Regions from separate parts of the Shinella sp. AETb1-6 genome, predicted to be linked through region 1. Evidence: riboswitches for the same ligand, from Rfam matches in the RefSeq annotation. Region 1 holds a riboswitch; each other region holds the start of a gene.
The links. Region 1 has a riboswitch for cobalamin ahead of GR158_RS16910 (DUF1636 domain-containing protein). Riboswitches for the same ligand answer to the same signal wherever they lie in the genome.
Positions count from the first base shown of each region.

Region 1 (2,192 bases):
GCCGCGACCTTCGATTTCCGCGACGAGAACGGCCAGAGCCTTTCCGACGTGGCGAAGCTCGACACCATGGTCACGGTGGTCGATGCCGCCAATCTTCTCAAGGACTACAGCTCGACGGACTTCCTTTCCGATCGTGGCGAGACGGCCGGAGACGGAGACGAACGGACCCTCGTCGATCTTCTGGTCGAGCAGATCGAGTTTGCCGACGTGGTGGTGCTGAACAAGATCGGCATGGCGACGCCTGAGCAGCGTGACGCCGCACGCAAGATCATCGCCTCCCTCAATCCCGATGCCAGGCTCATCGAAGTCGATTTCGGGAAGGTCGACCTGAAGGATGTGCTGGGCACTGGCCGCTTCGATTTCGAGAAGGCCGAGCAGCATCCCCTCTGGTTCCAGGAACTGCACGGTTTCAAGGACCATGTGCCCGAAACCGAGGAATACGGTATCCGATCCTTTGTCTACCGTGCGAAACGGCCGTTTGATCCCGTGCGTTTCCAGAACTTCATCGACCGGCCCTGGCCGGGCGTCGTGCGTGCAAAAGGCTTCTTCTGGCTGGCGACGCGGCCGCACTATGTCGGCGAGATCAGCCAGGCCGGCGCTCTCGTACGCACCGGAAAGATGGGCCTGTGGTGGTCCTCCGTGCCGAAGGAGCAGTGGCCGCGCGATCCCGGCTTCCTCGCCATGATGAAACCCTATCTCGATCCGGTCTGGGGCGACCGGCGGCAGGAGATCGTCTTCATCGGCGCCGATCCGATGGACGAGGCGAAGATCCGGGCCGAACTGGACGCCTGCATTATCGACACTGACGCGTTTCAGCCGGAGCTTTGGCGCAATTTGCCAGACCCCTTCACAAGCTGGGACCGGCGTGCCGCGTGACCCTTTCGCTTGACAGGCATTCCGTTCGCCCCCTATCTGGGGCGGACGGTTCCCGAGGCAAAGCCGGAGGGATTAATAGGGAACACGGTGAGGACGACCCGAACGGGGCCGAAACCGTGGCTGCCCCCGCAACTGTAAGCGGTGAGGTCTTGTCATCCATGCCACTGGTCTCTGGACCGGGAAGGCCGGCAAGCCCTTCGACCCGCAAGCCAGGAGACCTGCCGTCATCTGACACAGCAACCGGACGGGGTGCGCCGGGGAACGTTGTGACGCCGTTGCCGCGTCCGCGCGCGCCGGCCGATCATCCTTCACCAGCCCCGGCCTGCCGAAGGATGACATGACCGGGACCTACGCCATCATCGCCTGCAGCCGCTGCAAGGACGCGACCGGCCAGCCGGCCGCGTCAGCGCTTTTGGCGCGGCTCGGCCCGCATGCGCCGGCCGGCGGCTTCCGCCTGGAGACCGTGGCCTGCCTCGCCGGCTGCGCGCGCCAGCTCGCCGTCGCCTTCGCCGGGCCCGCCAAGGCCACCTACCTTTTCGGAGATATTGACCCCGAGGGTGATGCCGAGGCCCTGCTCGCCTTCGGCTGCCAGTATCGCGACCTTCCAGACGGCTGGTGTAACGAGGGCCAGCGGCCGGACGGCCTTCGTGGCAAGACGATCGCCCGCATCCCGAATATCGGGGGACTCGTCTGATGAGCAGCATCCTTTCCGGTCAGCGGTTGACCTACGAGACCCGCTCCGGCGACCGGCTTGTCGGCGGCGTGTCGCTCGACGTCGAGCCGGGCGACCGTCTCGCCATCATTGGCCCGAACGGCGCGGGAAAGACCACGCTGCTTCGCATGCTCGCCGGCACATTGCGGCCGACCTCCGGCGCGGTCAACCTCTTCGGCGAGCCGCTGTCGGCAATGCCGCCGGTCAAGCGCGCCCGCCGCGTTGCCGTTGTCGGGCAGACGGACCAGCCTGACCATCGCATTTCCGTCCGCGACTACGTGGCGCTCGGCCGCATACCGCACACGGCGCGCCGATCGGGCGCGGAGGAAGCCGCCATCATCCGGGACGCGCTCGAGCGAACGGAGCTGCCGCTCCTCGCCGGGCGCGAAATGGGCTCGCTTTCGGGCGGCGAGCGACAGAGGGCGCAGATCGCCCGGGCGCTCGCGCAAGAGCCGCGCATCCTCTTCCTCGACGAGCCGACGAACCATCTCGATCCCCGCGCCCGCGGCGCCCTTCTCGCGCTGGTTGCCGACCTTGGCCTCACCATCGTCGCCGTCCTGCACGACCTTCACCTCGTCCCCGGCTTCGCCACGCGGATCGCCGT
Region 1 covers NZ_WUMM01000009.1:79,612-81,803, reverse strand. The annotation lists gene zigA (zinc metallochaperone GTPase ZigA) at 1-876, shown strand, start outside; cobalamin riboswitch at 906-1,117, shown strand; gene GR158_RS16910 (DUF1636 domain-containing protein) at 1,214-1,570, shown strand; gene GR158_RS16905 (ABC transporter ATP-binding protein) at 1,570-2,192, shown strand, end outside.

Region 2 (2,192 bases), on a different contig from region 1:
GGCAATTCCAACGTGACGAACTGGCCCGGCAGGTACCGGAACCAGTTGTCGCGATCGGAACGGAAGGTAAAGGTCATCACATCAGCCGTCTCCACCGTGACAGCGATGCACTCCAGCATATGCTGGCGATCGTTCCACGGCTGGAGTTCGTCGAAATGGCGGAAATCGCTCGTGGCCGTCATGTCAGGCGACCCGCGACAGCGGCTTCTTGGCGCCGTCGAGCCGCTCCACCATGAAGTTGGTGTACCACTCGACGAACTGCATCACGCCGCCCTCGTCTTCGGGCGAGTAGGGGCCGGGCTGGTAGGCCGGCGAGCGAATGCCGAAGGCGTTTTCCTCGACGATCCGGCGGTCCTGGTCGTTGGTTTCCGTCCAGACATGCGTAAGCTCGTCGAGCCGGTAGTCCACGCCCTCGACCGCATCCTTGTTGACCAGCCACTTCGTCGTGACCTGCGTCAGCTCGGGGCCGAGCGGCAGGACGCGGAAGGTGATGGCGTGATCGGCCAGCACATGGTTCCAGGTCGTCGGGTAATGGAAGAGCAGCAGCGTGCCGATATGGCTTTCCAGCACGTCGCTCGACAGCGGCCGCTGCACGGCGCGCGCGCCGGACATGGTGTAGCTCTCGGCATCCTGGATGAGCGGCATGCGGGCGGCACGGAACTGGCCAGACGGCGAGATCTTGAACTCGCTCGGCAGGCCGGCGGCTTCGCACTTCGCCCAGTGCTCCGCGATGACAGGATCATCCTTGGCGCCCTGTACGCCCGTCGCGCTCGGCGCTTCGGGATAGGTGCGGCAGAGTTCCGGATGGTTGGCGGCGCAGTGGTAGCACTCGCGGTTGTTTTCCCACACGAGCTTCCAGTTGCCCTTCTCGATGATCGTGCTCTCGAAAGCGACCTTCGTCTCGCCGAGGCGGTGGCGGGCGAGATAGGGATCGACGAGATTGCGGAACGGCGCGAAATCGGGCGCCTCGTCTGCAAGGCAGATGAAGATATAGCCGCCGACCGTCTGGCAGTGGATCTGCTTCAGGCCGTGCTGGGTCTTGTCGAAATCCTCGGCCATGTGGCGCGCGAAGAGCAGCGAACCGTCGAGTTCGTAGGTCCACTGGTGGTAGGGACAGACGAGCTTGGCGGAAGAGCCCTTGTGCTGCGTGCACACGCGCGAGCCGCGATGGCGGCAGGAATTGTGAAGGGCGCGAACGGTGCCGGTCCGGTCGCGGGTGACGACGACGGGATAATCGCCCACCTGCACCGTGAAATAGTTGCCGGACTTGGGGATCTCGCAGTCGTGGCCGATGAACAGCCAGTCGCGGTACCAGATCGTCTCAAGATCGAGCTTGTAGTAATCGGGGTCGATGTAGAAAGCCTGCTCGAGGCTGTGGCCTTCGCGCCGGTTCTTGAGCTTGCGGAGCACGTCGCTGTGAATGTCCATGCCGGATCCTCAGAATATCCAATAATTTGCCGAGGCGCGCTGAGGAGACGGCATCCGGGCGGCAAGCCGCACGGTCTGCACGCTTCCCGGCCGCCCGCCGCAGCCAGTCACGATCGTTACTCCAGGCTGGTTTCCGGGCTGAGGAGTGTCCTTGGCCGATCATGATCCGGACAGAAAGCCTCGCGGCTCGTCTGGGACCATGCCTTCCGGACCTGGTGCAGCGCCTTCCCGGACCTCCCGTCCAGTGGCTTCCTGCTGCACCTTGCTCCAACACCGTTGCGGGGGCAGCGCCGGATTTAAACCGGCTTCCCAATTCTCCACCCCTCCCTTGGAGGCGGGCACCTTGAGTGTTCTTATCTAACCGCAAGAATGTCCGGGCGGCATGCCGGAAAACGACATGCCATCATGTTTTGACGACAGCCGCCTTTGCAGGGGTTCCATCTGCATCGCTTTCATTAAGCCAAAGGTTTCAATGCGATGAGCCTAATTTTGCGGCGCTATGCGTATAGTTTTGGCAGCGGACTGCCAAATGACGTCAGGTTGTCATATTGCGACCACAAAGGGTGCATCTGGAAACGGCACGCTGTCGGAAAGGAAAGCTTAACGACGTTTCCATACTCTTTCGTCGATAAAGGCGCGACGATGGGGTGCGACGGGTGCAGCAGACAGGTTTCCGATACTACGACGCTGTCGCCTTCAAGCGCGCGAACCCGCCCCGATCCGCGCATACCGAATTCCTGCGCACGGGGCGGATCGATCGCACG
Region 2 covers NZ_WUMM01000007.1:32,543-34,734, reverse strand. The annotation lists gene GR158_RS14005 (hybrid-cluster NAD(P)-dependent oxidoreductase) at 1-182, opposite strand, end outside; gene GR158_RS14000 (aromatic ring-hydroxylating dioxygenase subunit alpha) at 184-1,428, opposite strand; cobalamin riboswitch at 1,535-1,789, opposite strand; gene GR158_RS13995 (DUF6656 family protein) at 2,085-2,192, shown strand, end outside.
Region 2: it holds a riboswitch for cobalamin, as region 1 does, so the genes downstream of both, GR158_RS14000 (aromatic ring-hydroxylating dioxygenase subunit alpha) here and GR158_RS16910 (DUF1636 domain-containing protein) in region 1, are expected to answer to the same signal.

Region 3 (2,192 bases), on a different contig from region 1:
CGGCATCGAGGTCGGATCGGGCAATCACTGGCAGACGTCGCGCGAGGGCCGCGAGGCGATCCACGCCTTCCGTTATGCGCTCTATGACGGCGTTCAGAGCGGCAGCGAAGACGGCAAGGCGGTCGCGCCGCTGATGGGCCGCTTCACCGATTTCGATGGCGGCGTCACCTCCATCCATCTCGGCGGCACCACGTTCCTCGTCTGCTATCCCGATCACGGCATGATCTACCGCTTCATTCCGAAAACGGCTGAAAGCTGCGAGATGGAGCTGATCTGGCTGGTCGACGGCAAGGCGGAGGAGGGCAGGGATTACGACCTCGCCAAGCTCACCTGGCTGTGGAAGGTCACGACGGAAGAGGACAAGGCGATCATCGAGCACACCGCACGCGGCGTGCAGTCGCACTACTTCGTGCCCGGGCCGATCGCGCCGATGGAGCAGAACGAGCTGCGCTACATCGAGTGGTATCTGGACGAGATCAGCCGCCCGTAATTGTTCTCATGGCTCGGAATATCCGGGCCATCGCTCCCTTCGCGGGATGGCCGGCATCGTCACGGCGATCGTCGCGCTGCCGGCGCGCGGCGCCGGTTATGCAGGTCGCGCGTGACGATTTCCGATCGCGGACACCATTTCAGGCGCGCCGCCGATCGAGGAAATATTGGATAACCGATCATAGCTGTTGACGCATTTTTTACCTCGTCTACTATATCTTGTGTTCGAGGTTCCTTCGATTCGAAAGTGTCGAGGGCTAAGATGGGAACCCGGGGCGGCCATGATGGCCGCATTGTCCGGGGCTGCCCCCGCAACTGTAAGCGGTGAGCGTTCATCCGATGATGTCACTGAGGCGCCAATGCCTTGGGAAGACGGATGACCGTGTCGACCCGTGAGCCAGGAGACCTGCCTCGCGCATGAACGTCCACGGGCGGGGTGTCCGGATGGCGAGCGACGGGTCGCGAATGATCTCGCCCCCGCGTCTCCCTGTGCACCCTGCTGAAACTGTCTCTCGGGGTGAAGCCATGTCGATCTTGTTTACAGTCTCTCCGCGCGTTTAGGCGGACGCCCCTGACCGGTCGTCCCGCGGGCGGTCGCTTATGTCTCTGCAATATTTCGAACGGTCATCGGCGGATGGCCGATCGCTTCCCCATGCCTGATCGAAAACGAGGAAAACCATGTCCATAACAGTCTATTCCAAGCCCGCCTGCGTCCAGTGCACCGCGACCACCCGCGCGCTCGATCGCCAGGGCATCGATTACAGCGTCGTCGACGTCTCCGAGGATGCCGATGCCTTCGCGCTCGTGCAGGGTCTCGGCTATCGCCAGGTTCCCGTCGTCATCGCGGGCGAGCGGCATTGGGCCGGTTTCCGCCCGGACATGATCAGCGCGCTCGCCTGAACGGGCCGATGGGCGGGCTCGTCTATTTTTCAAGCCGGTCGGAGAACACCCGCCGCTTCGTCGAGAAACTCGGCGTCGCGGCCGTCCGCCTGCCGGTCGATGCGACGGACGAGCCGCCGAGGGCGCAGGCGCCCTTCGTGCTGGTCTCGCCGACCTATGGCGGCGGCGGGGAAAAGGGAGCGGTGCCGAAGCCGGTGATCCGCTTTCTGAACGATCCGCACAATCGAAGCCTGATCCGCGGTGTCATCGCGGCCGGGAACACCAATTTCGGCACCGGATACGCGCGTGCAGGCAACATCGTCTCCGCGAAATGCGCCGTGCCGTACCTCTATCGTTTCGAACTGCTCGGAACGGATGAGGATGTCGACAACGTCAGACAAGGGCTGGAACGATTTTGGACACGATGACGATAGACAAGCCGGCAAAGGTGCCGGAAATCACCGCGCAGGACTATCACGCGCTCAACGCCATGCTGAACCTCTACGACGAGGAGGGCAAGATCCAGCTCGACAAGGACCGGCAGGCGGCCAAGCAATATTTCCTCCAGCACGTCAACCAGAACACGGTGTTCTTCCATAATCTTCGGGAAAAGCTCGATTATCTGGTGACAGAGGGCTATTACGAGCAGGAGGTGCTGGACCAGTATTCCTTCAATTACGTGCGCGACCTCTTCGACCACGCCTATGACAAGAAGTTCCGCTTCCCGACCTTCCTCGGTGCGTTCAAATATTACACGTCCTACACGCTGAAGACCTTCGACGGGAAACGCTACCTCGAGCGCTACGAGGACCGCGTCTGCATGG
Region 3 covers NZ_WUMM01000004.1:245,129-247,320, forward strand. The annotation lists gene GR158_RS08930 (SRPBCC family protein) at 1-490, shown strand, start outside; cobalamin riboswitch at 701-918, shown strand; gene nrdH (glutaredoxin-like protein NrdH) at 1,168-1,389, shown strand; gene nrdI (class Ib ribonucleoside-diphosphate reductase assembly flavoprotein NrdI) at 1,398-1,796, shown strand; gene nrdE (class 1b ribonucleoside-diphosphate reductase subunit alpha) at 1,793-2,192, shown strand, end outside.
Region 3: it holds a riboswitch for cobalamin, as region 1 does, so the genes downstream of both, nrdH (glutaredoxin-like protein NrdH) here and GR158_RS16910 (DUF1636 domain-containing protein) in region 1, are expected to answer to the same signal.

Region 4 (2,192 bases), on a different contig from region 1:
GCGCCTGTGCGATGGCCGACAGGAGGCCGGCGAATTCCTGCGCGATGTCGCGTTCCTCCAGCATCAGATTGGTGAGCCAGAGGGTCAGGCAATCCACGAGGACCGCACGGTCCGCACGCGCGACATCGGTTATCCGGGCCGCGAGCGCAAGCGGTTCCTCATGCGTTTGCCAGCCGTCGCCGCGGTCTTCCCGGTGCCTGGCGATGCGTTCACGCATCTCGTCATCCCAGGCGCGGCCGGTGGCGATATAATGACGCGAAAGGCCGGTCTCGGCGACCAGCCTTTCGGCAAAAGCGGATTTTCCGGAACGCGCACCGCCCAGAACCAGGACGGCTCCGGGCGATGTCAGCGTCATATCAGGCAGCCTTGGCGATCTTTTCGTTGGCAAAGCCCAGCGAAAGGCCGAGCACGATCCAGAAGAACAGCGTCGTGGCAAGGGCCGCGACGGCGAACTCCGCACCGAGAACGGCCGGAACCGCGCTGGAAATGTCCGACGGCTGCGGCGCGCCATAGACCTGCGGCGCGGCAATCAGCACCACCCCGGCGATCTTGGCCACGATGCCCGGCTTGAGGAACAGCAGGTAGAGCCCCGCCGCCGACAGCACGACCGCTGCAACCCACCAGATCTGACGCTGCGTCAGGTCCGCGGCCGGGAAGCCCGGCAGTTCCGGCGGCAGGCCGATGGCCGGCAGCATATGCACGGCAAGCCAGCCCGCAGCACCCCACAGCGCCCCGTTGGCGACCGTGATCGGATGGCCGGAGACAAGGCTGAAACCGGCAAGCAGCAGCGCGAAGCCTGCTCCCGTCACAAGGTTGGCCAGCAGCGTGCCGGAGAACCGGCTCATGCCGAACATGATGCCACCGTCTTCATGACCTTCGGCATCGTGGGCGTAGGCGACGGAGACAGGCGACAGGTAAGCTGCGACGTCGAGGACGACGGCGCCCAAGGATGAATGCTCATGCGTTGCGGCGGCGCCATCGGTGGACGGCGTGGTGCCTTCGGTGGCGGGGGCCGCCTCATCGCCTTCGAATTCTTCGGCGTGAAGGATGAGCGGCACGACGCGGGCCTCCTGGGCGGCCGTCATCAGGACGCCAGAGAAGAGCCCGGCCACCAGGGCGGCCAGGAGATAACGAACGATCATGTCAGAAACTCCTTAGTGGCAGGGAAAGCCGTAGGAGTGACGCGTATCGTGCGCGGTGTCGTGCAGCACGGCCGAATTGGCAAGGCCGGCGCCGAAGACGAGGAACCCGCCGAGCAGCAGCGCGAGAACGCCGGCGACAAGGCGATCGCTCGCGGAAAGCGTGATAGAAGACGTATTGGAAACAGCCATGACAACCTCCGTGCAGGCACCGGGGAAGCCCCTCCCCAGGTCGGGCGATATGCCCTCATTGGCTGGCAGGTCTCCTGGCTCGCAGCGTCCGGCGCATCAGCGCCTTCGGGCCACCCTCACCTTCCCAGGTCTCTTCACATCACGCAGGCGGACGATTCGTAGAAAAAGAGGCGTCCAGCCCCGGCTATCGTGATGCCACCCAGTGGCTTTTCCGGTCGGTGGGCGTTTCGCGCTTCAAGGACACCATTGCCCTCCCGCCCGCGAAATTCCTCCCTCCGGATGGGCGTCCCTCGCTGCTCTACAGTCGCGGGGTCGGCCGTGATTGCAGCGCCCTGATTGGGTCCGCCGCGTCACATTCCCATTTACTCACCGGTCCGTTTCCGGACCAGAGAACCATCCAATAGTCGGATGATTATGCCGCCGGCCGCCACAAGTCAATCGACAGCCAGCGGCATGGCCTGTGCCGAAAACGCCGGCCGGCCGTCGCAAACTCAATAGCCGGGGATGATCACCACGCCGCCGCGCCGGCGGTAGTAGCCGTCATCGCCGTAATAGGGGCCATCGTAATAGCCGTCGACCGGGCCTTCGAGCACATCGTATTCGCGCTGGTAGCGGCGCTCGCGGCTGGCCTGGCGTGCCTCGGCGAATTGCGCGGCCTGGCGCAGGGCAGCGAACTGCCGGCGTGAAAGATAGCCATCGGCGCGGTAGCCGGACGCACCCTGCCATGCGGCGATCGCCGCGCGGGTGCGCGGGCCGAAGACACCATCGGCGCCATAGGTGCTGTAGCCCAGCGCGCTCAGCCAGCGCTGCGCCTGGACGCGCGTCGAGCGCTCCATATAGGCTTCACGCGGATCGACGACG
Region 4 covers NZ_WUMM01000001.1:163,061-165,252, forward strand. The annotation lists gene cobU (bifunctional adenosylcobinamide kinase/adenosylcobinamide-phosphate guanylyltransferase) at 1-355, opposite strand, end outside; gene GR158_RS00760 (CbtA family protein) at 357-1,142, opposite strand; gene GR158_RS00765 (CbtB domain-containing protein) at 1,155-1,331, opposite strand; cobalamin riboswitch at 1,378-1,744, opposite strand; gene GR158_RS00770 (peptidoglycan-binding protein) at 1,823-2,192, opposite strand, start outside.
Region 4: it holds a riboswitch for cobalamin, as region 1 does, so the genes downstream of both, GR158_RS00765 (CbtB domain-containing protein) here and GR158_RS16910 (DUF1636 domain-containing protein) in region 1, are expected to answer to the same signal.